One region of the Streptomyces sp. NPDC051133 genome, then DNA from elsewhere that is predicted to be linked to it. Evidence: riboswitches for the same ligand, from Rfam matches in the RefSeq annotation. Region 1 holds a riboswitch; each other region holds the start of a gene.

Region 1 (7,744 bases):
GGCCGCCCCGGCGCCTGCGACCCGCGCGGGCTCGCGCAGCGCGGCGCGCTCCCGGCGTCGTACGCCCGCCAAACGGTCCGCGCTGCTGACCGTCGCCGTACCCTCGGCCTGTGTGATGGGTGTCGCCGGGATCGCCGCCGCATCGGTCGGCGCCCTCACCGACGGCACCAAGGACACCACGGCGTCCGCCTCGGACGCGCACGCGGTCCAGCCGTCCGTCGCCAACAGCAAGCTGGACACCCAGCTCAAGACGCTCTCCGACGGCGCCGACGACTTCGCCGACCGCGCGAGCCGTACCCAGGAGCGGATCGACCTCAAGAACCAGCAGGTGCTGGAGAAGAAGAAGGCCGCCGCGGAGGCCGCGCTCAAGGAGCGTCTGCGCCCCAAGTTCGTGCTGCCGGTCACGCAGAGAGGGCTCAGTGCCTACTTCGGCCAGGCGGGCGTGAACTGGATGTCGGTGCACACGGGCATCGACTTCCCCGTCGCCTACGGCACCACGGTGATGGCCGCGACCGACGGCACCGTCAGCACCAAGTGGAACAGCGCCTACGGCAACATGCTGATCCTGACCGCGAAGGACGGCACGCAGACCTGGTACTGCCACCTGTCCAGCTACCGCGTGCCCTCCGGTACGACCGTCAAGGCCGGCCAGCCGATCGCCTACTCCGGCAACTCGGGCAACTCCACCGGCCCGCACCTCCATTTCGAGGTGCGCCCGGCGGGCGGGGCGGCCATAGACCCGCTGCCGTGGCTGCGCAGCCACGGGCTCGACCCCACGTAGCGGCCGGGGGCGGTGCCCCCGGACCTCCTACAGCTTCTCCACCGGCGCGTACCGCAGCAGCAGCCGCTTCGGCTTGCCGTCGCCGAAGTCGATCGTCGCCTGCGCCTTGTCCTCCGCGCCCGACACCGCGACGACCGTCCCGAGGCCGAACTGGTCGTGGGTGACCCGGTCGCCGACCGCCAGGGACACCGCCGGCTTCTCGGTGGTCCGCCGCGTGGCGAACCCGGAGGCGCCCGCCGCCGACGAGCGCGAGCGCGTCGAGGACAGCGAGGCGGCGATCCCGGACGCCGGCCCGGACGACACTGGCGCCACCGCCCCCGTCCGCTTCCAGTCCACGTGCGTGGCCGGAATCTCCTCCAGGAACCGGGAGGGCGGGTTGTACGACGGCTGGCCCCAGGCGCTGCGCATCGCCGACCGCGTCAGATACAGCCGCTCCCGCGCGCGCGTGATGCCGACGTACGCCAGGCGGCGCTCCTCCTCCAGCTCCTTGGTCTGGCCGAGGGCACGCATGTGCGGGAAGACGCCGTCCTCCATGCCGGTCAGGAAGACGACCGGGAACTCCAGGCCCTTGGCGGTGTGCAGCGTCATCAGCGTGATGACACCGTCGCCGTCCTCCTCGTCGGGGATCTGGTCGGAGTCGGCGACCAGCGCCACCTGCTCCAGGAAGTCGGCCAGTCCCGCCGGCTCGCCCTCGCCGCGCTCCTGCTCGAACTCGAGCGCCACGGCGGCGAGTTCCTGGAGGTTCTCGATGCGGGTCTCGTCCTGCGGGTCGGTGGAGTTCTGCAACTCGGCCAGGTAGCCGGTGCGTTCGAGTATGGCCTCCAGGACCGTGGCCGGTCCGGCGCCGGACTCCACGATGGTGCGCAGGTCCTCCATCAGCGTGTTGAACCGCTTGACCGCGTTGGTGGAGCGCGCGGCCATGCCGTACGCCTCGTCGACCCGCCGGAGCGCCTGCGGGAAGCTGATCTTCTCGCGCTGGGCGAGGGCGTCGATCATGGCCTCCGCGCGCTCGCCGATGCCCCGCTTGGGCACGTTGAGGATGCGGCGCAGCGGTACCGAGTCCTCGGGGTTGGCGAGGACGCGCAGGTACGCGAGGACGTCCCGGACCTCCTTGCGCTCGTAGAAGCGGACACCGCCGACGACCTTGTAGGGCAGGCCGACGCGGATGAAGATCTCTTCGAAGACGCGGGACTGGGCGTTGGTCCGGTAGAAGACGGCGACGTCGCCGGCCTTGGCGTCACCCGCGTCGGTGAGACGGTCTATCTCGTCGGCGACGAACTGGGCCTCGTCGTGCTCGGTGTCGGCGACGTAGCCGGTGATCCGCGCGCCGTGGCCGGCGTTGGTCCACAGGTTCTTCGGGCGGCGGGACTCGTTGCGCTCGATGACCGCGTTGGCCGCGCTCAGGATGGTCTGCGTGGAGCGGTAGTTCTGCTCCAGCAGGATCGTCGTCGCGTCCGGGTAGTCCTCCTCGAACTGGAGGATGTTGCGGATCGTCGCACCGCGGAAGGCGTAGATCGACTGGTCCGCGTCACCCACCACGCACAGCTCGGCGGGCGGGACGTCGTACTCGCCGGGCGGGGTGTCGGCCTCGTCGGCGCGCTCGCCGGTGCCGACGAGTTCCCTGACGAGTGCGTACTGGGCGTGGTTGGTGTCCTGGTACTCGTCGACCAGGACGTGCCGGAAGCGACGGCGGTAGTGCTCGGCGACGTCCGGGAAGGCGCGCAGCAGATTGACCGTCGTCATGATCAGGTCGTCGAAGTCGAGGGCGTTGGCCTCGCGCAGCCGCGACTGGTACAGGGCGTAGGCCTGGGCGAGGGTCTTCTCGAAGCCGTCGGCGGCCTGGGCGGCGAAGTCCTCCTCGTCGATCAGCTCGTTCTTCAGATTGCTGATCTTGGCGCTGAAGGACTTCGGCGGGAAGCGCTTGGGGTCGAGGTCCAGGTCGCGGCAGACCAGAGCCATCAGGCGCTTGGAGTCCGCGGCGTCGTAGATCGAGAACGACGACGTGAAGCCGAGCTTCTTCGACTCCCGGCGCAGGATGCGCACGCACGCGCTGTGGAACGTCATCACCCACATCGCGTTCGCCCGCGGGCCGACGAGCTGCTCGACGCGCTCCTTCATCTCGCCCGCGGCCTTGTTGGTGAAGGTGATCGCGAGGATCTGGCCCGGGTGCACGTTCCGCTCGGCGAGCAGGTGCGCGATGCGGTGGGTGAGCACGCGGGTCTTGCCGGAGCCGGCACCGGCGACGATGAGCAGCGGAGTGCCGGCGTGCACGACCGCGGCGCGCTGGTTCTCGTTCAGCCCTTCCAGGAGTGCCGCCGCGTCGATCGCGGGACGCGGGGCACCGTCGCGGTAGTAGGCGTCCCGGTCCGGCGGCACGTCGAACTTCCCGCCGAACAGATCGTCCGGAAGCGGCTCCGGAGCGTGGTCGTCCTCGGGCGGTGGCGGGGGCTCCTCCTCGTGCCCGCGCGAGGGCTGGAGGTCCGCCAGGAAGCTGTCGTCAAAGAGGCTGCTCATCGCTCTCCGAGTCTAGGGCGCCCCACCGACAACCGGCCGCCGTCCCCGGAACATGGCCGGTCCCGTGGACGGTTGATCTTCGTGTCAATAAGGCCCGATGACCCCTCACGCTGCGGAAGCGCCTGCTCACGTGGGTGTGAAAGTGCCCTCAGGTCACGGAAATGTATCGGACATACCTCGCACCAACCTTCACAGAAGACACACGAGTTGGCTAGGTTTCCGTCAGGCCGCACGACCCCTCTCCGGCGAACGTCGCCGGGCCGTACGGCCTCCGCCGAGTCCGGCGCGCCCCGCACGGTGCCCGGAGCCGGGGACCCACCGATCCTGGGGTGAATCGGCCGACTCCCGCCCGGGACGACGCCGTAGGGCAACCCTTCCGAACCACCCGCCCGAACCCGACAGCTAACCCGGTAGGCGGCGCACGTTGGAAGGAGTCGCCAGCTTTGGCGTCGCACCGCAAGCCGCGCCCCGCCGGCACCCGTGGACCGGGCCTGCGTGGCCCCGCCCTCGCCACCGCCGCGTTCACCTCCGTGGCCGTCCTGTCCCAGACGGCCGAGGCGGCCCCCGCCGACGACGGCAGGCCGAGCCTGGAGGAGATCGAGAAGAAGATCGACGAGTTCTACCGCCGCGCCGACTCGGCGCCGGAGGAGGAGTCGGCGGCCCGGCAGCGGGCGCGCGCCGAGGAACAGGCCGCGGCCCGGCAGCGGGCCAGGGCCGAGGACCAGGCGGCGCGGGAGCGCGCACTGACCGAGAACCGTACGGCCCGCGAGACGGCGCCCGGCGAGGACCGGACCGTCCGGGAGCAGGCGCACCCCGGGGACGGGACGGCGGGGCACCGGGCGCTCACCGGGGACCGGACGGCCCCCGAGTGGGCGCGCGCCGGGGAACCGCGCCAGGAGGGCGCCCGGCGCGCGGCCCGGCGCGCCCGGCCCCGCGAGGGTCTGGCGCCGTTCACGGTGGCCCCCGACCCCGCCGCCTCCCTCCTCGCCGAGTATCCGCAGGACCACTTCGCCCAGCACAGGGTGATGAACCGGCTCGCCTCACACGTGAAGGACGCGGCCGGGCGCGGGAGGGCCACCCGGACCACGGAGACACCCGAGACACCAGCCGCCGCGCCGTACGACGTGAAGGGCGCCAAGGCCACCGTCCAGCGCAAGCTCGTCCTCGCGCGCGAGCTGCTGTCCCGGCTCACGGCCGAGGCGGACTCCCGCCCGGCCGCGCTCCCGCAGGAGAAGCAGCCGGACGTCGGCCCGCAGGCCCACGTCGTCTCCGGCCCCGAGGCCACCAGGGCCGAGAAGGCGATCGCCTTCGCCCGCGCCCAGATCGGCAAGCCGTACGTGAGCGGCGCCAGCGGTCCCGGCTCCTACGACTGCTCGGGCCTGACCCAGGCCGCCTGGAAGGCCGCCGGCGTCACCCTGCCACGCGCGGCCCGGGACCAGGCGGTCGCCGGCACCGTCGTGGCCCTCGACGACGCCCGCCCCGGTGACCTGGTCTTCTTCCGCGAGGACAGCAGCCACGTCGGCCTCTGCACCGGCGACGGCATGATGATCCACGCCCCGGGCCCCGGCGCGTACGTCCGCGAGCAGGCGGTCCACCACACCGGGGAGCCGGTGATCCACAGCGTGGTGCGACCGGTCTGACCGGCGGCGGACGCGGGGCGGGCGCGCGTCCGCCCCGCGGGACCTACGCCGTGCGCGCGCCACACGCGCGCGTACGGTGCACAGGACTCGCGGCCGATCGCACGCGCGCGCGTACGGGTGCGTCCGTCCTGTGCCGTGCCGGCGCCGGGCACGAACCACGCATCGTGCCCACGCCCGGCACGAACCGCACGTCGTACCCACGCCGTGCCCGCGCCGGGCACCGCCGGTTCTCCGTGCCCGGGCGCGTCCCGGCGTTTTCACCCGCCCTCGCGCGCGTGCCCTTCCCGATGCCGGGCCGCTCGGCTGCCTAGCATCGGCGCATGTCCGGCTTCTCGGGTCTGCGCGCGTGGTGGGCGGGACGGCCTCCCGCGGCCGGGGCCGCCGTGATGGCGACCGGCATCCTCTCGGTGGGCCTGCACCTGACCGGTGACGAGACGCTCTCGCGGGTGGCGCTGGTGCTGACCGGACTCGGCTGGATCGCGCTGGCGGCCGACTTCGCGCTGCGGCTGGCCGGCGAGCGGCAGCGCTGGGTCACCGAGGCGGAGAGCCCGGGCGCCCTCACCGCCGTGGCCGCGACCACCGTGCTGGGCACCGGGCTCTCCACGCCGGGCCTGCAGACCCTGGCCGCGGCGCTGCTGGCGCTCTCGGCGCTGCTCTGGCCGGTGCTGCTCGTGCTGGTCATGGGGCACTGGAAGCGGCGCATGCCGGGTGCGGTGTTCCTGTGCTGTGTGGCCACCCAGGGGCTCGCCGTGCTGGCCGCCACGCTGGCCGTGGCCGAGGGGACGGCATGGCTCGCGCACACCGCGCTGGTGCTGTTCTGGCTGGGCCTGGTGCTCTACGGGGTCGCCCTGCCCCGCTTCGACGCGCGGCAGGTGCTGGAGGGCCCCGGGGACCACTGGATCGCGGGCGGGGCGCTGGCGATCTCGGCGCTGGCCGGGGCGAAGCTGCTCCTGGCCGGCGACGGCCGCCTGTACCTGTGGGACGGCGACGACCGCGCGGTGCTGGTCACGGCGACGGTCGTGCTGCTCGTGCTGGACCTGGCCTGCTACGTCGTGCTGCTGGCCGCCGAGGCGGTGCGGCCGCGGCCCGGCTACGACATGCGCCGGTGGGCGACGGTGTTCCCGATGGGAATGACGGCGGTGGCGACGCTGTCCGTCGCGGCCGCCGTGGGCCTCCCGTGGCTCAGGGGGCCGGGACGCGTGCTGGTGTGGGTGGCGGTGGCGGCGTGGCTCGTGACCGCCGCCGGTGCGGTGCGTGCGGCCCGCGCCGGCGGCGGGGACGGCTGACCGTCAGGTCCAGAGCACCGCGATGAAGACGTTGGTGGCGGTCAGCGCCCCGACCAGCCCGAACTGGGCCGCGTCGATCTTCTCCTCGTCGCGCTTCACGTAGACCAGCCCGAGGATCACGATCAGCAGGGCGAGCTTCACGCCGATCTTGACGGCGTTGACGTGGTGGTCGTCGGCCTGGTTGAGGCCGACCAGGGCCACGCCGGTGACCAGCATGGTCAGCGCGCCGTGCAGCATCCCGGGGACGAACCGGGCCGTGCCCTGGCCCATCGCCTTCATCTGGGTGAGGAAGCCGCCGAGGAGCGCGGCGATGCCGATGATGTGCAGGCCGACGAAGAGATGGATGAGTACGTCCATGGAGCCGGAGCCTAACCAGGGGCCCTGGAGCCCTCCGCCACCGGGCCCGGTGTTCGAGCCGGTGGATCTTGCATATATGCGCTCCATAGCAGCCCGCGACTCTCGCCGGTCACGGTTTCCCCGCTTCGGTCACCACGCTGCGTGAAGAAGACGACTCCGGACCGGTGACACGGTCACAAACGGTCACCCGAGATCCGTCGAAGCCAGTTCCGTACACCGCGTTACCGACTCGTCACCGTCAGGCCTAGCGTCCTCCCCCAGGTGACCGGCTCCCCACCGCCGCCCCGGGCCAGGGGCGGCAGCCGGTCGCCCCCGCCGAGAAAGGTCCGGCGGCGGCCCGTTACCCCTGTGCGGGCCGCCGCCGGCCGTATCGACCGCTCGGTCGTACGGGTCGTACGGAAGGACGTGACGGTCCAGGTGGCAGCGCACCGCAAGCCCCGGCAGAGCCCGCTCAGCGGTCATACGGCCCGGACGGCCGTCACGATCGCCCTGGCGGGTGCGGCCACCGCGACGGGCTTCGACGGGACCGGCCACGCCGAGCCGCGGTTCACGCCGGCGCAGGTGAAGGCCAGGGTGGACAAGCTGTACCAGGAGGCCGAGACCGCCACCCAGAAGTACGACGGGGCGAAGGAGAAGGCGGACGCGGCCCAGCACCGGCTGAACACGCTGCGGGACGAGGCCGCCCGTCGGCAGGAAAGGCTCAACACGGCCCGGGACGCGCTGGGTTCGATCGCGGCGGCACAGTACCGCGACGGCGGCATCGCCCCCGCCTGGCAGCTGGCTCTGTCCAGCGATCCCGACCGGTACCTGGACGACGCCGCGTTCGCGGAGCGGGCGGGTGACCGGCAGGCCACCGCCGTGGCGCGGGTGCGCGAACAGCTGCGGGAGATCGAGCAGTTGCGGGGCGCCTCCCGGGTGGAGCTGACGGCGCTGCGGTCCCGGCAGGCGGAACTGCGGCGGCAGAAGAGGTCCATCACCGGCAAGCTGGACCAGGCCCGGCGGCTGCTGGCGCAGCTCACTCCGGCGCAACGCGCCGAGGCCACCGGTGACGGCGCCGCGGCGGGGCATGCCTCACGGTCGGCCTCGGGTACGCGGGACGAGCTGGAGCAGGCGGGGTCCGCCGCGGCTCCGGACGCGCGCGCCGCGGCGGCCGTCGCATACGCCTA
Region 2 (7,744 bases), on a different contig from region 1:
CCGCGCCCTGGACGACGAGCCGGCCCTGGGTCATGACGGCCGCGTGCGTGCACACCTGCTCGATCTCGTCGAGGAGGTGCGAGGAGAGGAAGACGGTCGTGCCGTCGGCGGCCAGCTCCCGGATCAGGGTGCGGATCTCCCGCATGCCCTGCGGGTCGAGGCCGTTGGTCGGCTCGTCCAGCACCAGCAGTCCGCGCGGCTGGAGCAGCGCGGCGGCCAGGCCCAGCCGCTGCTTCATGCCGAGCGAGTACGCCCTCGCCTTCTTGCCGGCGGCGGCCGCGAGGCCCACCCGCTCCAGGGCGGCGGCGACCCGGGCGCGCCGGGTGCGGGGGTCGGCGGTCGGGTCGGCGGCGTCGTAGCGCAGCAGGTTGTCCCGGCCGGAGAGGAAGCCGTACAGGGCGGGGCCCTCGATGAGCGCGCCGACCTGCGGGAGGACCGCGCGGGCCGACCGGGGCATGGGCCGGCCCAGGACGTGCGCCGTGCCCGCGGTCGGCTCGATCAGACCCATCAGCATGCGGATGGTGGTGGTCTTGCCGGAGCCGTTCGGACCGAGGAAGCCGAAGACGCTGCCCGCCGGGACGGTCAGGTCCAGACCGTCCACGGCGAGGTGTCCGCCGCGGTAGCGCTTGGTGAGGCCGCGCGTGGCGATGACGCTCTCCCGCGCCCGGCCCGGGTCCCGCTCCGTGGCGGACGGTCCTGCCATCGACTCCCCCCTCGTGTCCTCGCCCCCGAAGGGGCGCGTCCCGTGGTGCCCGAAAGGGGCTACTTGCCCGCGTCCGCCGCCTTCACCAGTGCCTCCTTGGTCACCGCGCCGGCGTAGACCTTGCCGTCGTCCGTTATCAGGGCGTTGACCAGACGGGTGGAGAAGACCGTGCCCTTGCCGAACTTCCCGGAGACGTGGTCACCGAGCGAGCCGAGGAATCCGCCCAGGTCACCGGCCTTGGAGCCGCTCGGCAGGCCGCCCTTGGCGCCGGTGTCGAAGGTGGCGACGGACGTCCAGCCCTTGCCGACGACGGTGGCGCCGCCCGGGCCCTTGGCGAAGTCGCCGCCGGGCAGGGGCGCGTGCTTCCGCTCCCCGGGCTGCTGCTTGTCCTCGGTGACCTTCGCACCCTTGGGCGGGGTGAAGCGGAAGGTGGAGGCATCCGGCTTGGCGAAGGAGACCTGGGTGAAGCCCGCGTCGACCACGGCGGCGCCGCCGCTCTTCGGCGTCAGGGTGAACTTCAGCGGCATGCCCGTCTTCGCGTCCACGGCGATGCTGATCGCGCCGACCGTGGTGCCGGACTGCCGGGGCTTGATGAGCAGCTTGTAGGCGTCGCGCCCGGCGACCTGCTCGGTGCCGTCGACGGTGACGGACGTGGTGTCGTCCACCGACTTCAGCGCCTCGTCGGCGAAGTTTTTGGGCGTGGCCGGGGGCTCGGCCCTGTGGTCCTTGCCGGAGTCGGCCGCCGTGCCGTGGTGGACCTCGTTGCTCTTGCTGTCGTAGCCCCAGACGTCCTTGCCGTCGTGGATGACGCTGTACTCGGACCCCTGTTCCAGCAGCGACACCTTCTGCTTCTCCGGGCCGTCGGCGGCCACGCGCAGGGTGTGCATGCCGGAGACCAGCTCGGTGAGCCTGGCCTTCGGGTCGGCGGAGGATCCGTCGCCGGACCCCTTGGCCGCCCCGGAGATCAGGCCACTCTCCAGGCCGCCGAGGTCGGGCAGGCCGAGGTCGGTGCTGATCCTGACCGTGCCGGACAGCTGCTGCACGTCCGACTTGGCGATCTTGTTGATGAGCTGCTGCGCGGTGATCCTGGGCAGGTCGGGGTCACCGGAGTCGGCGAGCGCCGGGACCAGCCCGATCGTGGCCGCTGCCACCCCCACCACCGCGACGGGGACGGCGTACCGGGCGGCCTTGCGCCGGCCGGAGCGCGGGTCCTCGTCCCGCGCGACGCCCGCTGTGTCGTCGGATTCGTACGGTGCCATGTGTGCCTTACCTCCGTCGTCGGCGGCGGCTGTCCTCACGCTGGTCCACCTGAGCCGCCATTCTCACCCGAATCGGTGAGGAGTGGTGATTTCCGTGGTTTCCATCTCACCAAATCGGCCATGAGGAAGCGTCAGACCTCGGAGCCAACTCCGTGTACGCCTGCGGTATGACACGTAGGGGCGGCGACTCCCCCGACCCGTAGGGGTCGGGCGGGACGACGCACCTGCCGGCGCCGGTGCTCAGCCGGCGCGGTGCACCACCGCGTCGCACAGCTCCAGCAGCGCCGCCTTGGCGTCGCACTCCCGCAGCGGGGCCAGCGCGGCCCGCGCCTCCTCCGCGTACCGGACGGTGTCCCGCCGGGCCTGCTCCAGCGCGGGGTGGTCGCGCAGGGCGGCCAGCGCCTGGGCGTGCCGGGCGTCGTCGCTGAGGTCGGAGTCCAGCAGCTCGCACAGCGCGATGTCCTCGGGCAGCCCCAGCCGGGCCGCCCGCTCGCGCAGCCGGAGCACGGGCAGGGTCGGGATGCCCTCGCGCAGGTCGGTGCCCGGGGTCTTGCCGGACTCGTGGGAGTCGGAGGCGATGTCCAGGACGTCGTCGGCGAGCTGGAAGGCGACGCCGAGCCGCTCGCCGTACTGGGTGAGCACGTCGACGACCGTCTCGTCGGCGCCGGACATCATCGCGCCGAACCGGCACGACACCGCCACCAGCGAGCCCGTCTTGCCGCCGAGCACGTCCAGGTAGTGCTCGACCGGGTCACGGCCGTCCGAGGGGCCCGCGGTCTCCAGGATCTGACCGGTGACCAGCCGCTCGAACGCGAGGGCCTGCACCCGGACCGCCTCGGGGCCGAGGTCGGCGAGGATCTGGGAGGCGCGGGCGAAGAGGAAGTCGCCGGTGAGGACCGCGACGGAGTTGCCCCAGCGGGTGTTGGCGCTGTCCACGCCGCGCCGCACGGCCGCCTCGTCCATGACGTCGTCGTGGTACAGCGTGGCGAGGTGGGTCAGCTCCACGACCACGGCCGACGGCACGATGCCCGGCGCATAGCGGTCGCCGAACTGCGCCGCGAGCATCACGAGCAGCGGCCGGAACCGCTTCCCCCCGGCCCGTACGAGGTGCTGCGCGGCCTCCGTGATGAACGGGACCTCGCTCTTGGTGGCCTCGAGCAAGCCTTCCTCGACAGCCGCCAATCCGGCCTGGACATCGGCTTCCAGAGCCTGGTCCCGCACGCTCAGCCCGAACGGCCCGACGACGGTCACGAGGGGTCTCCTGTCTGCTGGTGTCTGCTGGCGCTTACGCGGTTTGTCGATAGGTCGCTGCCATCACTCAAGTCAGCGTATCCGGTCCTGTTTCGATCACCGATAGCGCCCACCGGTCCAGCCTGGGCGGTATCGGATCATGACCGTTATGTTTGTGATCGGATAGTAAGAACGGACATTTATCGACTTAACCGCAATCTGACCGCTTTGTCGCGGACCGAGGGGCGAGCGGAGTAACGTGCGCGCCACCCTCCGTACCGCTGCGGCCACGGTCACGACGACGGGTACCCCCCTCGACGACGACGGGCACCTCGCCAGGGGTTCCACGGCCGGCCGAACCCGAGCGCAAATCGCCCGAATCCCCCATGTCCGATTTGACGTAATTCGCTATTCCGTGAGTTGAGTCACGCACCCCCACCCGGCACCCGAGGCCTGCCCGTCGACGCCTCCTTCCTTGCCGCACCGCCGAGTTGAGGATTGGCGAACGCAAAGGATCAAGTACCCCATACGGCACAGACCAAGGTCAAATGGGGCGTTCCATGAATCCTTAACTTGTTCCCGACATGTGCTCTCGCATACGTTCCGGGCCGTCGGGCGGAACGCCGAATCCTGCCGCCGCCCGCATCCCCATCGACGAACTCATCCATGCGGCAGGAGCGGGGGACCCAGGTAAGCGCCGGATCGGACGGCACACGTCGCGCCGGAACGGCTAGGGGTGAAGCCGTGCCTTCCCAGAGGGCACGGCCGGGCACCTCCCCGCCCGAACCCGACAGCTCACCTCGCAGGCGACGGAGAGGAACTTTCCCATGCCTGCTGCCGCTCAGCACCGCCGTACCTGGAGCAACCGCTTCATCCGCACCGTCGCCGTCGCCGGCACCGGTGCCGCCGTCCTCGCCCTGCCGCTCATCGGCGCGGCCAGCGCGTCCGCCGCCACCCCGGCCGCCACGACGGCCGCGACCACCCAGGCCGGGTACCCCGACAACCTGGACGGCTGGATCCGCGAGTCCCTCTCGGTCATGGCGCAGAAGGGCATCCCGGGCTCCTACAACGGCATCTACCGCAACATCATCCGCGAGTCCTCGGGCAACCCGAAGGCCATCAACCTCTGGGACTCCAACGCCGCCAAGGGCATCCCGTCCAAGGGCCTGCTCCAGGTCATCGACCCCACTTTCAACGCGTACCACGTGGCCGGAACGTCGTCCGACATCTACGACCCGGTCGCGAACATCACCGCCGCCTGCAACTACGCGGCCGCCCGGTACGGGTCGATCGACAACGTGTTCGGCGCCTACTGACGGGCGTCGCCGCGCTAGGGGCACAGGCTCCTACTGATGTTCCGGTCAGTCGGTCGGGAACAGTCTTTCGAGGACGACGGCGATGCCGTCGTCCTCGTTCGACGAGGTGACCTCGTCGGCCACCGCCTTGAGTTCGGGGTGGGCGTTGGCCATGGCCACCCCGTGTCCGGCCCAGTCCAACATCGGGATGTCGTTGGGCATGTCGCCGAAGGCCAGCGCCCGGCCGGGAGCGATGCCCAGCCGCTCGGCGGCCAGCGCCAGCCCGGTCGCCTTGGTCACCCCGCACGGCTGGAGTTCCACGGTCCCCGGCCCCGACATGGTGACCGTCGCCAGCGACCCCACCGCCGCCCGCGCGAGGGCCGCCAATGCGTCGTCCGACAGGGTGGCGTGGCGCAGCAGCACCTTGCTGATGGGCGCGCGCCACAGGTCCTCGCGCCGCCCGACCCGCACCGCCGGCAGGGTCGGGTGTGGCATCCGGTATCCGGGCTCGATGAGTGTCAGCCCGTCCACGCCGTCCTGGTCGACGGCCGCGTAGACCTGCCCCACCTCGGCCTCGATCTTGCCGAGCGCGGTCTCGGCCAGCTCCCGGTCCAGCCGCACCGACCACAGCAGACGGCCGCTCGCGGCGTCGTAGACCTGTGCGCCCTGCCCGCACACCGCGAGCCCCCCGCAGCCGAGGCCGGCCAGCAGGGGCCGTACCCGCGGGGCCGGGCGGCCCGTCACCACCAAGTGGCGCGCACCGGCCCGCGCCACCCGCGCGAGCGCCGCGAGGGACCGGTCGGAGACGGTGTCGTCGCGGCGCAGCAGCGTCCCGTCCAGGTCGGTGGCGATCAGTGCATACGCGGGGGTGGGTGCCATGATCAGAGAATACGGACACCACGCCCCGCCGACTCACCTGTGATTGCGCGCACTTGTGTGCTGCTCGACCCCAAGTGGTGCCCGGCTGCCCCCTGATGGCGCAGTCGGCGCCGCCGGCCGCTCCTCGTCGCAGCGGCCGGCCGCCTCCTCCCGCAGCACGTCCCGGCACCGGCTCCCCGGGACGGTCGGAGAGCCGGACGATCCGCTCGGGCGGCCACAGCGCGGCGCGCACGTTCGCCGTCGGGACGTGCACGCGCGCGCCGTGACCGGTGTGCCGGTCCGCCCGCGGCCTCACGCGCTCCGCGGCACCGCACGCACTCCCCGATGTTCCGGGTGCGTTCGGTCCGCCGCGGACGGTCCGGCCGTCGTCAGCCGTGTGCCGCCGCCAGGTGTTTCGCCAGGCGCGGGGAGGCGAACTCCGTGCCACAGACGAAGCGCATCACCGGGCCGTACGACGACGCCGCCGGGAGACCGGTGAAGTACAGGCCGCGGACGGAGGAGACGTAGCCGGGGCCGAGCTTCGGCGCGCCGCGGCTCACCTCGAGCCGGGTGCGCAGTTCATGGCCGAGGAAGTCCATCGCCGCGATGTCGACGCGGTAGCCGGTGGCGGCGATGACGTGGTCGGCGGTGAGCCGCTCGCTGCGGCCGCCGTGCGTGCGGACGGTGAGGACGGGGCTGCCGTCCGGCGCCTCGGCACCCACCACGCGCGCGACGTCGTCCACCTGCACGCTGCTCTGGAAACGCTCGCGCAGCCACCAGGCGCCGAGCGGGCCGAGGACCCGGCGGACCAGGTAGTGGCGGGCGGGCTCGGGCAGGTAGCGGTAGGGGTGCGGGTAGTAGCTGAGCGCCCACAGCGACCAGGCGCGGCCGAACGGGGACTCCGGGCGCAGCTTCGGCTGGTCCCAGGGCGGGGCGCCGAAGGCGACCCGGCCCCGCCCGCGCGCGACCACGCGCACGCGTGCACCCGCCTCGGCGGCGAGCGCCGCCGTCTCCAGCGCCGACTGGCCCGCGCCGATCACGATCAGTTCCTTGCCGGCGAAGCGGCTCAGGTCGTGGTGCTGGGAGCTGTGCGAGACCGGGCCGGTCGGGGCCGGGCCGTCGGCCGCCGCGCCCGCCAGCTCCGCGGGGAGATGGGCCAGCCCCGACAGGCCGGTCGCGACGACGACCGCGCGCGCGGTGAACAGTTCTCCGGAGTCCAGTTTGAGTTCGAAGCCGCCGCTCTTGTCGCGGTCGACGGAGACGACCCGGACCCGCTCCAGGTCGGGGAGCAGCTTCTGCTGGAACCACTCGCCGTAACCGATGAAGGCCTCCACCGGGATGATGTCCTCGTCGGTCACCAGGCGGCGGATTCCGGCCGCGTCGCAGTAGTCGGCGAGGGTGTGGCCGGACTGCGGGCAGTCGAGGCTCGAGGCGACGGGCGTCGACTTCAGGAGCATGCCCTGAGGCATGTGGTCGCGCCAGCTGACCATGGGGTCGCCGAAGACGCGGACGGGGATGCCGCGCGCCCGCAGGTGGGCGGCGGTGGACAGGCCGAACGGCCCGGCCCCGATGACTGCAACCGGTCGAATCACGAAGTCCCTCCCCAGGACACGGTGCGCCACTCTGCGTGGCCTTGCCTACTTCGTGGAGGTGCTGCTGCCACGGCGGTTGGTCCGCCACAGCTGATAGAGGTGCTTCGCGCCCGGACGCACGAAGCGGGCGAGCATCGTGAGGAACGGCAGCGGGTCGTCACCCGCGAGCCAGGCCAGCTCCGTCCCGCTCGCCTTCACCGGCGCGTGCGGCGTCGTATAGCCGCTGCGGCGGTAGGCGAGGAGGGCGGGGAGGTCGATGTTCTCCACGATGTAACGGTGGCCGGCGCGCTGTTCCCCCTCCGGTACGGCGCGGCCGGTCAGATTCAGGTGCATGGCGCGGACGACGTCCACCCCCGACTCGTTCTCGAAGAGCCGGAACTGGGCGCCCATGCGCGGATTGAAGTCGAGAAGCTTGTACTGTCCGTCGCGCCGGTCGAAGCGCAGATCGAGGTCGATGATGCCGCTGAAGCCGATCTGTTTGATGAAACGGACGGCGAGGTCGGCGAGTTCCGGGTTGTCGACGACGTACGCGTTCGCCGTCATCCCCGCGTGCGGCGGCCAGGAGCGCACCTTGACGCCGGTGAACAGCGCGAGCGGACCGGAGTCGGCGTCGAAGCAGGCGTGCACGATCCAGTCCTCGGCCTCCTCGCGCGGCAGGTACTCCTGGAGGATGACGCCCGGTTCGTCGCCCCAGTCGCGGGCGAGGCTGAGCAGGCCCTCGCGGGTGGCGATCCTGGTGGTGCCGTTCACGGCGGGGCGTCTGCGCCGGACGAACGCCTCGCGGTTCTTGGCCACCACGGGGAAACG
Region 3 (7,744 bases), on a different contig from region 1:
GGGGTGAGCCGGTCGAAGAGGGTGGCGCGTACCGTTTCGACATGCCCGGGCGCCGTACGCTCCAGCACCGCCATCCCCTCGTCCGTGAGCACGGCGAGGCTGCTGCGCTTGTCCGTGGGGCAGTCCTCGCGGCGCACGAGCCCGTCCCGCTCCAGCCGGGTCACCGCGTACGTCAGCCTGCTGCGCGTGATCTTCAGCGTCTCGGCGAGATCGGTCATGCGCAGCCGCTGGCCGGCCGCCTCGGAGAGGTTGGCGAGCACCGAGTAGAACAGGTGGGGCATGCCGGCCGCCTGCTGGAGGTTCCGGTCGATCGCGTCGTCCAGCAACCGGGCGGCGGCCAGGTAGGCGCGCCAGGCGCGCTGCTCGTCGGGGGTGAGCCAGCGGGTCGTCATGCAGCCAGTGTAAGTTTGTTTCAAACTTGAACCAAGGGCCCCGGTGCCGGGCCCGCGAGGAGTGCGCCGATGCCGTACCCGTACGTCCTGCTGTCCGCCGCCGTCTCCCTCGACGGCTACCTGGACGACACCGGCCCGGAGCGCCTGCTGCTCTCCAGTCCGGCGGACTTCGACCGGGTCGACGCGGTACGGGCCTCCGTCGACGCCATCCTGGTCGGCGCCGGCACCATTCGCGCCGACAACCCGCGCCTGCTGGTCAACTCCGCCGAGCGCCGCGCGGCCCGCACCGCGGCGGGCAGGCCGGAGTACCCGCTCAAGGTCACCGTCACCGCCTCCGGCGACCTCGACCCGGCCGCGAACTTCTGGCACACCGGCGGCGAGAAGGTCGTCTACACCACCGACCAGGGCGCCGAACGGGCCTCCCGTCTCCTCGGCGGCACCGCCGACGTCGTCCCGCTCGGCCCCGGACTCGACTGGCGGACCCTGCTCGAACATCTGCACGAGGCGTGCGGGGTCGAGCGCCTGATGGTCGAGGGCGGCGGACAGGTCCACACCCAGCTCCTCCAGGAGGGCCTCGCCGACGAACTCCAGCTGGTCCTCGCCCCGCTCCTCGTCGGTGACCCGGCGGCCCCGCGCCTGTTCGGCCCCGGGGCGTACCAGGGCGGCCGGCTGCGCCTGACGGAGACCCGCCGCATCGAGGACGTCGTGCTCATGCGCTACGAGCCCACCGCCCCCGGCACCGGCTCCGCGCCCACCGCCGCCGACCGCCGGTGGCTGCGCACCGCCTGCGAGCTCGCCGCGCTCTGCCCGCCCTCGCGGACCGCGTTCAGCGTGGGCGCGGTCGTGGTCGCCGCCGACGGCAAGGAGCTGGCCCGCGGCCACTCCCGGGAGGGAGCCGACCCCGTGGTGCACGCGGAGGAGGCCGCCCTGGCCAAGCTGGACCCGGCCGACCCGCGCCTGCCCGGCGCCACCGTCTACAGCAGCCTGGAGCCCTGCGCCCGCCGCGCCTCGCGCCCCGCGCCCTGCGCCGAGCTGATCCTGCGTGCGGGCGTGCGCCGGGTGGTCACGGCCTGGCGGGAGCCGGACACGTTCGTCGCGGCGGCCGACGGGACGGGGGTGCTGGCCGGCGCGGGCGCGCAGGTGATCGTCCTGCCGGAGCTGGAGGGACTCGCCAAGGCACCGAACGCGCATCTGCCGGGCTGACGGCACCGTGCCGCCCCTGCGGGGGGCGGCACAAACACTCAGGGCCGGAAACCAGTGATGGTTTCCGGCCCTGAGCCTTCAGTAGCGGGGACAGGATTTGAACCTGCGACCTCTGGGTTATGAGCCCAGCGAGCTACCGAGCTGCTCCACCCCGCGTCGTTGTGTCTCAAGAGTACCCCATCCGCAGGTCGGAACGCACATCCGTGGCCGGCGGGCCTGTCGTGCGGCCTGTCGGCGGGGCCGTACGGCGGGATCATCCGGTCGGCCCACAGCGCTCGCCGCGCGCCGTGCCGCCCGCAAATCTGGACGTACGTCGGACACGTGGGAGACAAACGGTGCGCCCTGGAGAGGTGGAGGAGAACACGTGCACCAGGGCCGGCGGCCGGCTGCCCGGCGACCCCCTGTCCGACCCGGGCCTCGGCGACGAGCCCCCGCCTCTGCCCCGCCCACGCCGCCTCGACCCTCGCGTCCCGGCCCGCGCCCTGCCCGCCCTGCTGATCGCGGCGGGCGTCCTGTACGGCCTGCTCACCCCGGAGGAGTTCACCGCCGTCCCGTTCTTCTCCGCCGCCCCGCTGATCGCCGCACCCCTGTCGTCGCTGCGCACCACCGTGCTCACCGGCCTCACGGCCCTCGCCGCCGGCTTCGCGGTGCACGCAGGCCCCGGCACCCACCCCGCCGTCGCCGCCGTCACCGACGCGGTCACCATCGCCACGGTCGCCCTGCTCGCCCTCGCCATCAACCGGGTGGTCCGGCTCGGCGACCGGCGGCTCGCCTCCGCCCGGGAGGTCGCCGAGGCCGCCCAGCGGGCCGTACTGCCGGAGCCCGCGGCGCGGATCGGCGGCTTCGAGATCGCCGCCCGCTACGAGGCGGCGCGGCGGGACGCGTCCATCGGCGGGGACCTGTACGCGGTGCAGGACAGCCCGTACGGCGTCCGGCTGGTCGTCGGGGACGTACGCGGCAAGGGCATCGGCGCGGTCGCCGCGGTCGCCGTGGTGATCGGGGCGTTCCGGGAGGCGGCCGAGCACGCGGCCACCCTGGAGGAGGTGGCCGAGCGGCTGGAGCGGGCGCTGGCCCGGGAGGGCACCCGGCGGGCCGGCATCGACGCCTTCGAGGGGTTCACCACCGCCGTCCTCGCCGAACTCCCGCACGGCGACGGGGTCGTACGGCTCGTCAACCGCGGCCATCCACCTCCGCTGCTGCTCTACGCCGACGGCACCGTGCGCGCCCTGACCACGCACGAGCCCGCGCTGCCGCTGGGCATGGCCGACCTCGGCCGGTGGCCCGACCGGTCCCTCCAGGCGGGCTTTCCGAGCGGGGCCACGCTGCTGCTGCACACCGACGGCCTCTCCGAGGCCCGGGACGGCCACGGCCGGTTCTACGACCTGGAACGGCGGCTCGACGGACGCCCCTTCGCCGACCCGGGCGCGCTGCTCGACCGGCTCGCCACCGAGGCGCGGCGGCACTCCGGCGGCGGAATGGCGGACGACATGGCGCTGCTCGCCGTGCGGCGGCCCTGAGCGGGGTGACGGTCCCTGGGCGGAAGTCACGGCCTGTGACCGCCCGACCGCCGTGCGCATAACATCTGAGTCACCATCAAAAACACTGAGACTCCTGAAGCGTGGCCAACTCGCCCGTTTTGCAGGCTTCCTGTCCGGAAAGTCCGCGACCGGAAACCTTAATGATCAAGCCGAACGGCTTGGAAAGTGCCTGGCGGGTCTATTAACGTTCGATAACGCAGCGCGGTCGTCCCAGCCGTCACAAGAGGCGGCTCCGTGCGCACGCGCCGAATCCCGCAAGGGAACCGGGGAACCACCACCTTGGGGTGAATCACGCGGACACCGCCGTGAACTGCTTTGAGTCCACGACCGGTATACGCGCGTAGGAGACCTTCCTGCTCCGAACCCGTCAGCTAACCCGGTAGGCGGCGGAAGGAAAGGAGCACGCCCGCGTGGCGTCCAACCGGCCTGCCCCAGAAGCCCCGTTCGTGCCTGCGCAGCGCGAGTCCGAAACGTTCGGTTACGGCGCCTACCGCGCCGACGAGGGCCCCTGGGAGGAGTGGAACCCGACCGAGGACTCCGTCGCCCCGGTCCGCGGCCGGCACCGCGTCGCCAAGCAGCGCGGCGGCTTCGCGCGCAGCTCCACCGTCCTCGGCGTCGGCGTGATGGCCGCGGTCGGCGCGGGCGGCATGGCCAGCGCCAACACCGGCAAGCCGCCGGTCTCCATATCCCTGCCGGACCTGCCGGACCTGCCGTCCTCCGTCGACCACTTCTTCGGCGACGACTCCTCCGGCTCCGACACGCACCAGGCCACCGCCACCGCGCTCAGCAACGTCGGCACCACCGCCGACAGCGACAGCAGCACCGGTGCCGGCGAGGCCCTGCGCAACCGGATCATGGCCCAGGCCGAGCAGCAGCAGAGCAAGGCCGACAGCAAGGCCACCGCCGCCGCGCTCGCCGCTTCCGAGAAGCAGACCGCCGACGCCGCCGCCAAGGCGGAGAAGGACGCCGCCGCCAAGGCCGCCGCCGCCCAGCAGAAGGCGGAGGCCGACGCCAAGAAGGCCGCCGAGGCCGAGCGGCTGGCCGAGCTGGCCAAGCAGTACACGCTGCCGGTCGTCTCGTACACGCTCACCGGAACGTTCGGGCAGCCCGGCTCCATGTGGTCCTCCGGCTACCACACCGGCCTGGACTTCGCCGCTCCCACCGGCACCCTCATCAAGGCGATCCACAGCGGCACGGTCACCCAGGCCGGATGGGCCGGTGCCTACGGCTACCGCACCGTCCTCACCCTGGACGACGGCACCGAGCTGTGGTTCTGCCACCAGTCCTCGATCAACGTCTCGGTCGGCCAGAAGGTCTCCACCGGCGACGTCATCGGCCGCGTCGGTGCCACCGGCAACGTCACCGGCCCGCACCTGCACCTGGAGGTGCACCCGAACGGCCAGGCCACCGCCGTCGACCCGGCGCCCTGGCTGCGGTCGAAGGGCCTCACCCCCTGAGCGTGTCGTTCGTGTGAACACGGCGCCGGCGGCGGAATGCGATCATCCGCCGCCGGCGTTGACATTGAGCATGACTTCTCTGCGCACACTCGGCTCCTCCGACCTCGAGGTCTTCCCGCTCTCCCTCGGCGGCAACGTCTTCGGCTGGACCGCGGACGAGGAGACCTCCTTCGCCGTCCTGGACGCCTACGCGGCCGCCGGCGGCAACTTCATCGACACGGCCGACTCCTACTCCGCCTGGATCGAGGGCAACAAGGGCGGCGAGTCCGAGACGATCATCGGCAAGTGGGTCAAGGCCCGCGGCAACCGCGACGACGTGGTCATCGCCACCAAGGTCAGCCAGCACCCCGAGTACCAGGGCCTGTCCGCCGCCAACATCAAGGCGGCCGCCGACGCCTCCCTGCGCCGCCTGGACACCGACCACATCGACCTCTACTACACCCACTTCGACAAGCCCGAGGTGCCGGTCGAGGAGATCATCGGCGCCCTGGACGAGCTGGTGAAGGCGGGCAAGGTCCGGCACATCGCCGCCTCCAACATCAGCGCCGACCGCCTGAGGGCCTCCCTGGACTTCTCCGACCGCGAGGGCCTGGCCCGGTACGTCGCGCTCCAGCCCCACTACAACCTGGTCTCCCGCGACACCTACGAGGGCCCGCTGCAGGACCTGGCCGCGAAGGAGGGCCTGTCCGCGGTGCCGTACTTCTCGCTCGCCTCGGGCTTCCTGACCGGCAAGTACCGGCCGGGTACGACGGTCGACAGCGCCCGCGCCGAGGGAGCGGCCAAGCACCTGCAGTCCGAGCGCGGCCGGCAGGTCCTCACGGCCCTGGACGAGATCGCGGCCGCCCACGGGGCCCAGGTCGCCACGGTCGCCCTCGCCTGGCTGGCCGCCCAGCCGACGATCACGGCCCCCATCGCCTCGGCCCGCACGGTGGACCAGCTCCCGGCACTGCTGGAGGTGGCCGACCTGAAGCTGACGGACGAGGAGCTGACCCGCCTGACCCGGGCCTCTTCCTGATCCCCCGCCGCCGCCCCTCACCGGACGGCGGCCGGGCGGCTACGGCTGGTACGGGTTGTACGCGGGGTACGAGGGACACGCGGGGTACGGCACCGTCGGATACCCGTACCCCGGCGTCCCGTACGCCGCGGTCCCGTACGCCGCGGTCCCGTACCCCGGGGTCCCGTACCCCGCGGTTCCGTGGGCCGGGTACCCGTAAGGCGGCCAGGGCGCCGCAGGCATCCGTACCGGAGCAGCAGTCCTCGCCGCGTACTCCAGTGCGGGGCCGGAGACGTCCTTGCGCTTCCACAGCTCGTCCAGCAGCTCGCGCTCGCGTACGACGAAGTCGGCGCCGGCCTTGCCCTCCCGCCCCCGCCGCCGCAGGAGCGCCAGCGAGGTGGCGTGGGCCTCGTACCGCGCCACCTCCCGTGCCGCCGGGCGCCCGAGGTGGTGGCGGGCGTAGTCCCGGGCCATCCGCCGCGCCCGCATCGAGCCGAGCGCGAACGGCTCGGCCGGCCCCAGCCACCCCGCCGGCACGTACGCCGGCAGCTCCTCCCGCACCGTCCGCAGCTCGCGCTGGCGCGTCCAGATCGTCAGCCAGGTCAGCAGGCCGAACGCGGGCACCATGAAGGCGCCGTAGATGGCGAAGAAACCGAACTCGCCGAAGGTGGAGGAGCCGTTCCAGGTGGCGTGCATGCTCATGGCGAGCAGCAGCCCGCACAGCGGCAGCAGCACCCGCCGGACGTGCTGGCGCTCCGCGGACAGCGCGGCGATGCCGAAGCCGATGCCGGTGAACACGGTGAACAGGGGGTGCGCGAACGGGGACATCACGATGCGCACGAAGAAGGTCGCGGCGGTGACGGAGGCGATGCCGCGACCGCCGGTGAGCTGGTCGGTCCCGAAGGCCGTGCCGAGATAGAGGATGTTCTCGGTGAACGCGAAGCCGGTGGCGGTGATCCCCGCTATCACCACCCCGTCCACGAGCCCGGTGAAGTCCCGTCTGCGGAAGAGGAAGACCAGCAGCACGGCCGCGGCCTTCGCGGACTCCTCGACGATCGGCGCTATCACGGTGGCGCCCAGGGTGTCGGCGCTCGCCGGGTCGGCGGTGGCGGTGGCTATCCACTTCGTGGCGAAGCTGTTGGCCACGATGGCGATCAGCGCTGCCGCGCACGCCCCCCAGGCGAAGGCGAAGACCAGGTTCCGCCAGGGGCCCGGGGCCACCCGGTCCAGCCACCGGAACGCGCTGATCAGCCAGGGCACGGGCAGCACGGCCAGCCCCAGCCCGACGAGGAACCCCTCGGTGCCGGTCTGCCGCCGCACCAGCGCGAGGATCACCAGCCCGGACAGCGCCAGCAGGGTGATCAGCGCGCCGTACCGTACCCAGGTGCGCTGCCACCAGTGCGGGTGGCGCAGGACGAGGCCCTCGGGGCCCGGGGGATACGTCGGATACGGAGGACTGGTGGCCACGGCATCGACCCTAACGGTGACGGGACGAGGGTCTGGAGCGGTTTATCGGTCCTGATCGGCCCGCTACCGGCCCTGGTGCGGTACGCGCCGGAAGAGCAGATCGTTCACCACATGTCCCTTGTCCAGCCCCTGCCCCTCGAAACGGGTCAGCGGCCGGAACCCGGGACGGGGCGCGAAACCGCCGTCCGCCTGTGTGTTCTCGAAGTCCGGGTGCGCGGTGAGCACCTCGAGCATCTGCTCCGCGTACGGCTCCCAGTCGGTCGCGCAGTGCACGAGCGCGCCGGGCCGCAGCCGGGTGGCGGCGAGCGTCAGGAACTCGGGCTGGATCAGCCGCCGCTTGTGGTGCCGCTTCTTGGGCCAGGGGTCCGGGAAGTACACGCGCAGCCCGTCGAGCGCGTCGGGGGTGAGCATCTCCCGGAGCAGGATGATCGCGTCGCCGTTGCCCACCCGGACGTTGGACAGTCCGTTCTGGTCGGCCAGGTTGAGCAGATTGCCCTGGCCCGGGGTGTGCACGTCCACGGCGAGGATGTCGGTGTCCGGGTCGGCGGCGGCCATCTGCGCGGTGGCCTCGCCCATGCCGAACCCGATCTCCAGCACGACCGGCTTGTCGTTGCCGAACATCTCGGCGAGGTCGATCACCCGCTGCCCGTCGATGTCGAGCCCCCACTGGGGCCACAGCCGCTGGAGCGCGTC
Region 4 (7,744 bases), on a different contig from region 1:
TGTGAGTCATGCGCGTGTGAGGTGTTGGGCGATGGCCTGGATATCTGCGCTCGTTTCTGCAGTCGGCCGAAGCGGCGGTCGTGTTGGCCAGGCCGTTGCCGACCTGCGCGGCCTCTTGCCCGGCGGACCGCTGCTGCGATGGCCGTGGGCAACGGGGTGTGCCGACGGGCGGGAACACGTCGTGGCCGAGCCGCGCACAACTCTGTTCATTCAGAGCCGCACCACGGATCTGGGGCCCGTGACGGTGGCGTACGAGCGTAAGGGGACCGGGGAATCGGTAGTCCTGCTGCACGGGCTGGGCTCTCACCGGCTGGTGTGGGAGCCGGTCGTCCCGCTGCTGACCGAAGATCGGGAGATCATCGCGATGGACCTGCCGGGTTTCGGGGAGTCTCCCGACCTGAACCCCGGCACGCCCCAGGACCTAGATATGACCGTAGCTTGGCTGGGTTCGGTGTTCGCGGCACTGGGCGTGGAGCGGCCGCACGTCGTGGGGCACTCGCTGGGTGGGCTGATCGCGCTACGCCTGGGGCAGGCGGGGCTGGCCCGCAGTGTGACCGCGCTCGCTCCGGCCGGTTTCTGGACCGGCGTCGAGCGGCGCTATGCCTACGCTGTGATGAACGCAGGCCGCCAAGGGGCGCGGCTGGTGCCGCAGCAGGCGCTGGAGGTACTCGTGCGCAACCCGCGTGCCCGCGCTGCGTTGGCCAGCACCCTGTATGGCCGATCAGGTCTGTGCCCGCAGCACGCAGCGGTGCGACGAACGTTGCGGGAGTCGGCGGCATTCAAGGCGGCGCTGCGAGCGGGTCGCGCACCGGTGCTGTTCACCGGTGACATCCGCGATGTGCCGGTGACGGTCGCCTGGGGTACCCGCGACCGCCTGCTTCTGCCCCGGCAAGCGGGCCGGGTCCGTGCGATGATCCCGAATGCCCGCCTGGTGCCGCTGCACGGCTGCGGCCACGGGCCGATGCGGGACGCGCCCGAACTGGTCGCTCGTACGATTCTGCGCGCCACCGGATCCGAGAAATGGTCACCGCTCAGGCTCGGACACGTCGGAGGGTGACGAGCGGCAAAGCCTTTCAGTCGATATAGCAAGAAATATGCAGATTTATTTGTGCTGGGAGTCTGCGGAGCCTGTCCTGACCGCCTGGCGAGGACAACGCAGCAGTCAGAAACTGGATATCGGCCCGGCCACCGGACCACTGCCTGTAGAGCCTCCCGGACGCATCAGTCTCGCTCGCTGACCGCAGGAGGGGAGTACTCGACATGTTCAACAGTGGCCTGATAGGAGCGGTGGTGAGAGGTTTCCCTGCGGCATCAGGAACCTAGCTCGATGTGGGCACCTCTCGGTACTCAAAAGAACGCGTGCTGTGTGCGCACGCGTGACGAAAGGAGTACGGATGGCTCTCCACACACCTGGCCGGTCCAGGACCAGCCAGCGCTCAGTCCCCCTCTCGGTAGTGGCACTTACTGCCGTGGGACTGGCCGCAACCGCCATCGGGGCCGAAACGGGCCAGGCCGCCGCAGCACCCAGCTGCGGGCCAGGAGCCGGCCGGTCCCGGGTAACGGATGTTTCCGCCATGGCTCGCGGCGATGCCTGGAACGCACCGGACCGGGAAGCAGCCGAAAGCAGTATCCAAACCCCTGCGCGCCGACAGGCAGATGTTTCCTTGGCGCTTGCTCGCGAGGCACCCGTCGGGCTGTGGTCAGAGGGACGTGTGACCCTGCGGACCCCCATCGCCCAGGGCACGGTCACCTTGCACATCGCCACCAGCGGCTTTGATCCTGCCTCACTCGGTGTGCAGCGCTACGACACTTCCTTGCGCCGCTGGATCGATGCCGACTCGGCGGATCCCGGTAGTGGCGCCGACCGAACGTTCCCCCTCTCCGGCGGTGGTGCCAGCTCCGGGCACCCGGTGTCGGTGCCCCTGCGCATCAAGGACCTCGACCGCCCGGGCCACCTGACCGTCACCGCCACCGTCGACGACCGCCACGGCCATACCTATCGGGCTGTGCCCCAGAGCACGGTGGCCGATCGCCCGACGAGCGCGGTCGGGCCTTGGCCCCACAACGCAGCTCTGGTACGCGGCGGGAAAGCGAAGGAACTCACGCTGACCGTCCGTAACACCACCGGCCGGGCTTACCCGTCGCTGTACGCGTCGTTCATCGCTGACGGCGAGAACGGCCACCGCGTCCTCAAGCCCAAAGACCTCACACTCCAGCAGTACGTCCACGGCCGCGGTTGGGAGCGGATCGCGCTCAAGGCTGGTAGTTGCGATCCCGGCATGGGATCCCGGCTGTTCCCTGTCGCCGATTCACCCCTGCGGCCGGGCGCTACGGCCGTCTACCGGCTCAGGTTCGCAGTCAACAGCTCCGCCGCGGTGAGCACTGCTCAAGCAGGGGTTGTGGTGGCTACCGGCAACACGGATATCTTCTTCCAGCAGTTGCCCTTCACCATCCGCAACCGTTGACGACCTGCCGGTCACGCCGCATTACGGTGCCGCGGCCGTGTACAGCGCGGTGACGAGCTGGCTGCCGGCTTGATGGGCAGTTGTTCGTCCTCGGGAAGAAGCCCGTGTGCCACGATGCCCCGATTACGGGCGGGAGCCTCGTTGAGACTGCAGGGGTCACCTCACCACATCGCGGCACACGGGCAGTGCAACCGCACCGTACGGCGGCCCGGCCCGTGCGGCCATGCCGGTTGATCAGACTGCAAGGAGCCGGGGAGCCGCCGCGCGTCCAGGTACAGCTGGGGTGCTGCATCGACGGGCGAGGCGAAGATCCGGATGCTCCTTGTCTTCCCTGCCATGCGATCGCCACCGGCGGCGAGGTCTCGCCCCGCTGGCGCGAGCACATTCATTGGATTAGGGGAAAGGTGGGGCTTTTTTGTTATTTCGATTAACTGAGGCCTTTTCATCCTGGGGTTGAGCTGGCGTGATGCAGGGTGGACGGCCTGGATGAGGCCCGTGATGCGGGGTGGTCGAGCAGCGGAGTTTGCGGAGGAGGCGCCGGTTCTTGGGGGCGGCCATGGTTTGTTCGAGGAGGGCGCGGATTTTGGTCCGGGACCTCCCTGGAGGCCTTGTCCGCCCGGCAAGAGCTTTGTGCCTGGTCGAGGGCGTTGATGGTGCCGTGTTCGCGGGTCGCGCGGACGTCGTGAACGGCCCCTGACGGTGCCGGAGAGGCCCACGGCGGCCGGCCGAGGGATCGGCGACGACCTGCCGTTCATGCCGTGCTTCTTGTGCTTGACAGAGTAGAAGGGCTGGTCGGCGGCGATCCGGTCGATCGGCAGGAGCGTTCCGTCGAGAAGGACGTATGCCTTTGTCGAAGCGGTCCGGACGGCCTCGCCGAGGTTCGGTGCGAGTGCCGCCAGCAGGTCGTCGGCCTCGCTGATGTAGCGGTAGGCCGTGCTCGTCCCTGGCCTGGAAGCTTGCCGCGAGCTGGGCATAGGTGGTTCCGTTCCGCAGATGCGCCAACACCAGCAGGGCCCGACGGCCGGCCGGGAGCTTCCGGTCCGACAACGGTGTTCGCGCAGGCGAGCGGCGAGGAAGGACAGGGAGATCGGCTGGACACGTCCAGCCCGCGCGGACAGACAAGCACGTGAAGCCTCTGGTGGTACCGGGTGGTCTTGGTCGTGAACCCGTCTACCCGGGGCTTCACTCATCTGTCGACCCAACTGAGGAGCATGAAGAGATTGGTGTCGAGCTCTTCATCAGCTCGAAAACTGTTGAATACCATCGTGGTCATATTTATTCCAGATATGGTTTTAGTAGTCGCCGCCAATTCCGGGACTAGGGGCGTCATGCGTCATTCTCAGTCACCTCGTGAGACCGGCCAACTGCACGCACTGACCTGGTCCCAGTTAACATGCTCAGGCCTTATTCGATGATTACTCCCACCGTCGCTCGGCTGGTCTGTGCTGCGAGTGGTGGGATCTGCTTGCCCCCTGCATCACTGGTTTGCTGCTGGTACTGCACACGCGCTGTCTCCAGAAGGCGACGCCATGAAACGACCGTTGGACGGCGGCGCAATAGAGCCCGCCGCTCGCGTTCAGTCATTCCGCCCCAGACTCCATACTCAATCCGATGATCCAGCGCGAAAGCAAGACATTCGGTTCGTACAGGGCAGCTGGTACACACCGCTTTGGCACGGTTCTGCGCGGCGCCAGTGACGAAGAGATCGTCCGGTGGCGTGGTTCGACACCGCCCCTGCGTGCTCCAATGAGTAACCGATGTCACTACAATTTATCCCATCATGAGTAAACGTTGCGAGTTGGCCTTGATGGGCTATCGAGGTGCTTACTGGCTCCCTGTTGCTCAGCGGGCTCTGTCAGTTGCCCCGGGCGCGGCGATGCCTCGCGTAGCATGTGTTCGCCTCCGCTTTAGGGATGTCGGCCGGCGCGGCATCATCGCCGCACGCCAGGGGCAGGTAGACGTGGCTAGCGTCGGCTTCTCTGAATTTCAGTAGGCGCCGTGGACGTTGTCAATGGAACCGTAACGCGCAGCTGCGTAATGGCAGGCTGCCGTGATGTTGGCAACTGGATCAAAGGGGTTCATTGAAGTCCCTGGAACATGATATGCCGCAAACGTTGGCGCGATAATCTGAAGAAGTCCCTTGGATGGCGTGCCTGCGGCCGCATTTGAGTCCCAGTTGTTAACAGCCTGCGGATTTCCGGAAGACTCGCGCATGACGTTGCGATAAATTCCCTGATATGAGCCAGGAATTCCATGCTTTGACATGACCGCGAGTGATTCACGGATCCAGCCGTCAAGATTGTTCGGGTAGGTCTTGTTCCGTGTCCTAGGAGCCGAGGAATGCTGGACTTTACTGCCAGGGTGGTGTGGAGAGGCGGTCGACCTGGACCCACCGTTCACTAGAAGCTTCATGCCGGTGCGAATAGCTGATGGATTATCGCCGATACTGGTCCGATTATCCCGATAGAGCTTCTGCCAGCCGCCAGGCAAGGAGAATTTTGCAGCTATCGTCGATAGCGAATCTCCGGGAGCGACCGTATACGTCACGGGTTTGTGATGAGTAGCAGCGGAAGAAGCGTGGGTGTCGAGTGTGCTGGTGTGTTCGGTGGTTGGAGCAAGTTGCGGAATTGAATCGGCCGTGGTCGCGCACACCAGCGGCAGGGCGATTGCGCTGCCGCCGATCCCTGCAATCGTCAAGTGACGCCCCGTCTGGGTGTCCTTCTGGCGACGATGTTTTCCTTGTCTGGGCATGGCAAGGCCTCTCCTGCCGTCTGCGAGGTTAGCTGTCGGGTTCGGACTGGAGCTGTCCGGCCGCTTTTGAAGGCGGCTTCACCCCAAGCCGGCCCGTTTTCGGGCGTGCGGCAAGTTTGGGTTCCCCGCTCCCACTGTTCGTGAATTAGCGAATTTCGGATTTCCGAGCTGCAGCGGGATTCGACGTCAACTCGGAGTGACGGGCACCGTAGGCGAACCTTGCACGGGAGACAAGCCCTCGAATTCATCCAGGAGGCTCGTGCCCGGTACGGAGAGCGTGCGGCACAGGCGTCCCCAGGGCTCCATGAACCCCCAACTCCCCGCTGCTGACCCGGATCTGGCACGTGGATTCGACTGGTCACCATTCATGCGTGATGCAGGCCACACCGCGTGAAGATGTTAGCCGCCTTTACGGGAAGAGTTAGCAACTAGTATCAAAACGTACTATTGATGATGTTAGTGCTCGTCATGCCTATATAAATGTGCTAGTGACGAAAATGATGTCCTCGATACGGCAGCCACTCCCTAGCTTGACTCTGTTAGGGATCTTGGAGTTTCCCGGTGCGCCACGTGATCAGCGGGCATGCTCGGAGCTGTTTCGAAGATCGACGCAGTTGTCGAGGTGTCCGTTGTCGCTCTGTCCCCCTGCCGGTAAGCAAGCCCCCTCTCTGACCGCGCAGATCGCGCGGGCGAGCAATCCGGGCGATACGACGGCGATGTGGGTGAGAGATCCCAGCTCACTCAACGGGCGTCCTCGGTCGGGGCGGGTGAGGCGAAGGGCCGGATGCCGGTGAGCTCGTCATAGACCGACAGCGGACGGCGGCCTGCGCTCGCTGGAGCTGACCGACGACATCACCGCCGAGCTGACCGTCCTGGTGGCCTTCGACCAGGACCTCGCAGCCCAATCCACCCGCACCTCCAACCGGATACGCGGCCCGCTCACCCAGTTCCCCCCTCGCTGGAACGCGTCCTCGGACCGCGCCTGGGCCACCCGGCCGTCAAGTGGCTGCGGAAACGCTACGGCTCCCGGCCGACCTGCGGAAAGCCGGCCACAGCAGACTCGTCGAAGTCGTCCGGCCCAATGCCCCGCATGGCTGCCCGGCTCATCGACGATGTCTTCGACGCACTCGACGAACAGACCGTCGTCGTTCCGGGCCCCGGCACCCTCAACACCGTGATCCCGTCCCTGGCCGCCGTCCACGAACAGCGCCGGGCGCTGGAAGCCCAGTGTCCGCGTACTCGTCTGAGGAAGTGCACCACCGAGCAAGAAGTTGTGTGCACCACTGCTCAGGCCACCTCGGTGTCCCGTTCGATGGCCTGAAGGCGGTTCTTGAGGCGATAGCTGTTGCCGTTGATCGAGACGACCTCGCAGTGGTGCAGGAGGCGGTCGAGGATCGCGGTGGCCAGGACCTCGTCGCCGAAGACCTGGTCCCATTCGCCGAAAGTCTTGTTCGAGGTCAGGATGATCGAGCCCTTTTCGTAGCGCTTGGAGATGACCTGGAAGACCAGGTTCGCCTCGGCCCGCTCAAGCGGCTGGTAGCCCACCTCGTCGACCACGAGAACGCTCGGGCGGAGGCAGCTGGTGAGCTTGCTGATCAGCCGGCCTTGGTCCTCGGCGGCCTTGAGGTGGCGGACCATGTCGTCGAGGCTGGTGAAGTAGAGCGAGTAGCCGGCCCGGCAGGCCGCGACCGCGAGGGCGACGCCGATGTGCGTCTTGCCGACCCCGGGCGGCCCCAGCAGGGCGACGTTGGCCTTGTCCTCGACGAAGGAGAGGGTGGCCAGGTCCTTGACCTTGCGCGGATCGAGTTCGGGCTGGAAGGAGAAGTCGTAATCCTCCAGCCTCTTGTGATGGGGCAGCTTCGACAGCCGCAGACCATTGCGGAAGCGCCGGTCGTCGCGGACCGCGAGTTCCTCGGCCAGCACCAAGTCGAGCAGGTCGTGGTAGCCCATTCTTTGCCTCGTCGGCCCGCTGGATGTACTGGTTCAGGGCCTCTGCCAGGTGCGGCAGGCCGAGCTTGACGGCGGTGGCGCGGATGCGGGTGCTGGTCAGCTCGCTCAACGGGCGTCCTTCGCCGGGGCGGGTGTGGTGAAGGGCCGGCTGCCGGTCAGCTCGTCATAGACCGACAGCGGACGGCGGCCGACCCCGACGCTTGCGGCTGCGGACCGGTTCAGCAGAGCCTGCAGCGGTCCGGTCTCCGACCCGAGCGGCTGGCTGCGGCGGGGCGAAGGCAGAGTGTCGCCGGCGGTGACGCGGCGGCCGGCGCCGGTGGGCAGGCCGTCCCAATGCGTCTCGTCCACGACGCGAGCTCCGCGGCCGACCGCCCGCGAGTGGACGGCCAGCAACGTCCGGCAAGTGGCGTGGGGGACAGTGGAGTGCAGGGCGACCTGGGACTTCGTGGCCCGGACTTCTACCAGCTGGCGCGGACGGACCTTGCGGGCGGGCACCGAATAGAGGTTCGCGTCGAAGGGGACCAAGCAGTCCTTGCCGACGTGCCGCAGATGCCGCTGGGCGACCAGGTAGGGGACCT

Evidence for each region. Region 1 has a riboswitch for cyclic di-AMP ahead of AB0N17_RS30450 (C40 family peptidase). Riboswitches for the same ligand answer to the same signal wherever they lie in the genome.
Region 2: it holds a riboswitch for cyclic di-AMP, as region 1 does, so the genes downstream of both, AB0N17_RS30540 (transglycosylase SLT domain-containing protein) here and AB0N17_RS30450 (C40 family peptidase) in region 1, are expected to answer to the same signal.
Region 3: it holds a riboswitch for cyclic di-AMP, as region 1 does, so the genes downstream of both, AB0N17_RS19905 (M23 family metallopeptidase) here and AB0N17_RS30450 (C40 family peptidase) in region 1, are expected to answer to the same signal.
Region 4: it holds a riboswitch for cyclic di-AMP, as region 1 does, so the genes downstream of both, AB0N17_RS43145 (transglycosylase SLT domain-containing protein) here and AB0N17_RS30450 (C40 family peptidase) in region 1, are expected to answer to the same signal.

The regions. Positions count from the first base shown of each region.
Region 1 covers NZ_JBFBBK010000034.1:87,298-95,041, reverse strand. The annotation lists gene AB0N17_RS30460 (M23 family metallopeptidase) at 1-781, shown strand, start outside; gene pcrA (DNA helicase PcrA) at 809-3,295, opposite strand; cyclic di-AMP (ydaO/yuaA leader) riboswitch at 3,558-3,727, shown strand; gene AB0N17_RS30450 (C40 family peptidase) at 3,739-4,935, shown strand; gene AB0N17_RS30445 (tellurite resistance/C4-dicarboxylate transporter family protein) at 5,256-6,221, shown strand; gene AB0N17_RS30440 (hypothetical protein) at 6,225-6,578, opposite strand; gene AB0N17_RS30435 (NlpC/P60 family protein) at 6,996-7,744, shown strand, end outside.
Region 2 covers NZ_JBFBBK010000035.1:12,499-20,242, reverse strand. The annotation lists gene AB0N17_RS30555 (ABC transporter ATP-binding protein) at 1-703, opposite strand, end outside; gene AB0N17_RS30550 (sigma-E factor regulatory protein RseB domain-containing protein) at 763-1,962, opposite strand; gene AB0N17_RS30545 (polyprenyl synthetase family protein) at 2,203-3,213, opposite strand; cyclic di-AMP (ydaO/yuaA leader) riboswitch at 3,835-4,016, shown strand; gene AB0N17_RS30540 (transglycosylase SLT domain-containing protein) at 4,020-4,508, shown strand; gene AB0N17_RS30535 (Cof-type HAD-IIB family hydrolase) at 4,554-5,366, opposite strand; gene AB0N17_RS30530 (FAD-dependent oxidoreductase) at 5,735-6,937, opposite strand; gene AB0N17_RS30525 (ATP-grasp domain-containing protein) at 6,983-7,744, opposite strand, start outside.
Region 3 covers NZ_JBFBBK010000018.1:54,458-62,201, forward strand. The annotation lists gene AB0N17_RS19885 (MarR family transcriptional regulator) at 1-392, opposite strand, end outside; gene AB0N17_RS19890 (dihydrofolate reductase family protein) at 462-1,595, shown strand; tRNA gene AB0N17_RS19895 (tRNA-Met) at 1,678-1,751, opposite strand; gene AB0N17_RS19900 (PP2C family protein-serine/threonine phosphatase) at 1,931-3,112, shown strand; cyclic di-AMP (ydaO/yuaA leader) riboswitch at 3,367-3,536, shown strand; gene AB0N17_RS19905 (M23 family metallopeptidase) at 3,544-4,590, shown strand; gene AB0N17_RS19910 (aldo/keto reductase) at 4,661-5,605, shown strand; gene AB0N17_RS19915 (PrsW family intramembrane metalloprotease) at 5,645-7,051, opposite strand; gene trmB (tRNA (guanosine(46)-N7)-methyltransferase TrmB) at 7,115-7,744, opposite strand, start outside.
Region 4 covers NZ_JBFBBK010000088.1:8,557-16,300, reverse strand. The annotation lists gene AB0N17_RS43170 (alpha/beta fold hydrolase) at 182-1,057, shown strand; gene AB0N17_RS43165 (hypothetical protein) at 1,713-2,465, shown strand; partial or broken gene AB0N17_RS43160 (transposase family protein) at 2,942-3,591, opposite strand; gene AB0N17_RS43155 (LuxR C-terminal-related transcriptional regulator) at 3,592-3,786, shown strand; gene AB0N17_RS43150 (WhiB family transcriptional regulator) at 3,870-4,229, opposite strand; gene AB0N17_RS43145 (transglycosylase SLT domain-containing protein) at 4,452-5,216, opposite strand; cyclic di-AMP (ydaO/yuaA leader) riboswitch at 5,220-5,377, opposite strand; partial or broken gene AB0N17_RS43140 (hypothetical protein) at 5,948-6,444, shown strand; partial or broken gene istB (IS21-like element helper ATPase IstB) at 6,504-7,275, opposite strand; partial or broken gene AB0N17_RS43130 (IS21 family transposase) at 7,272-7,744, opposite strand, start outside.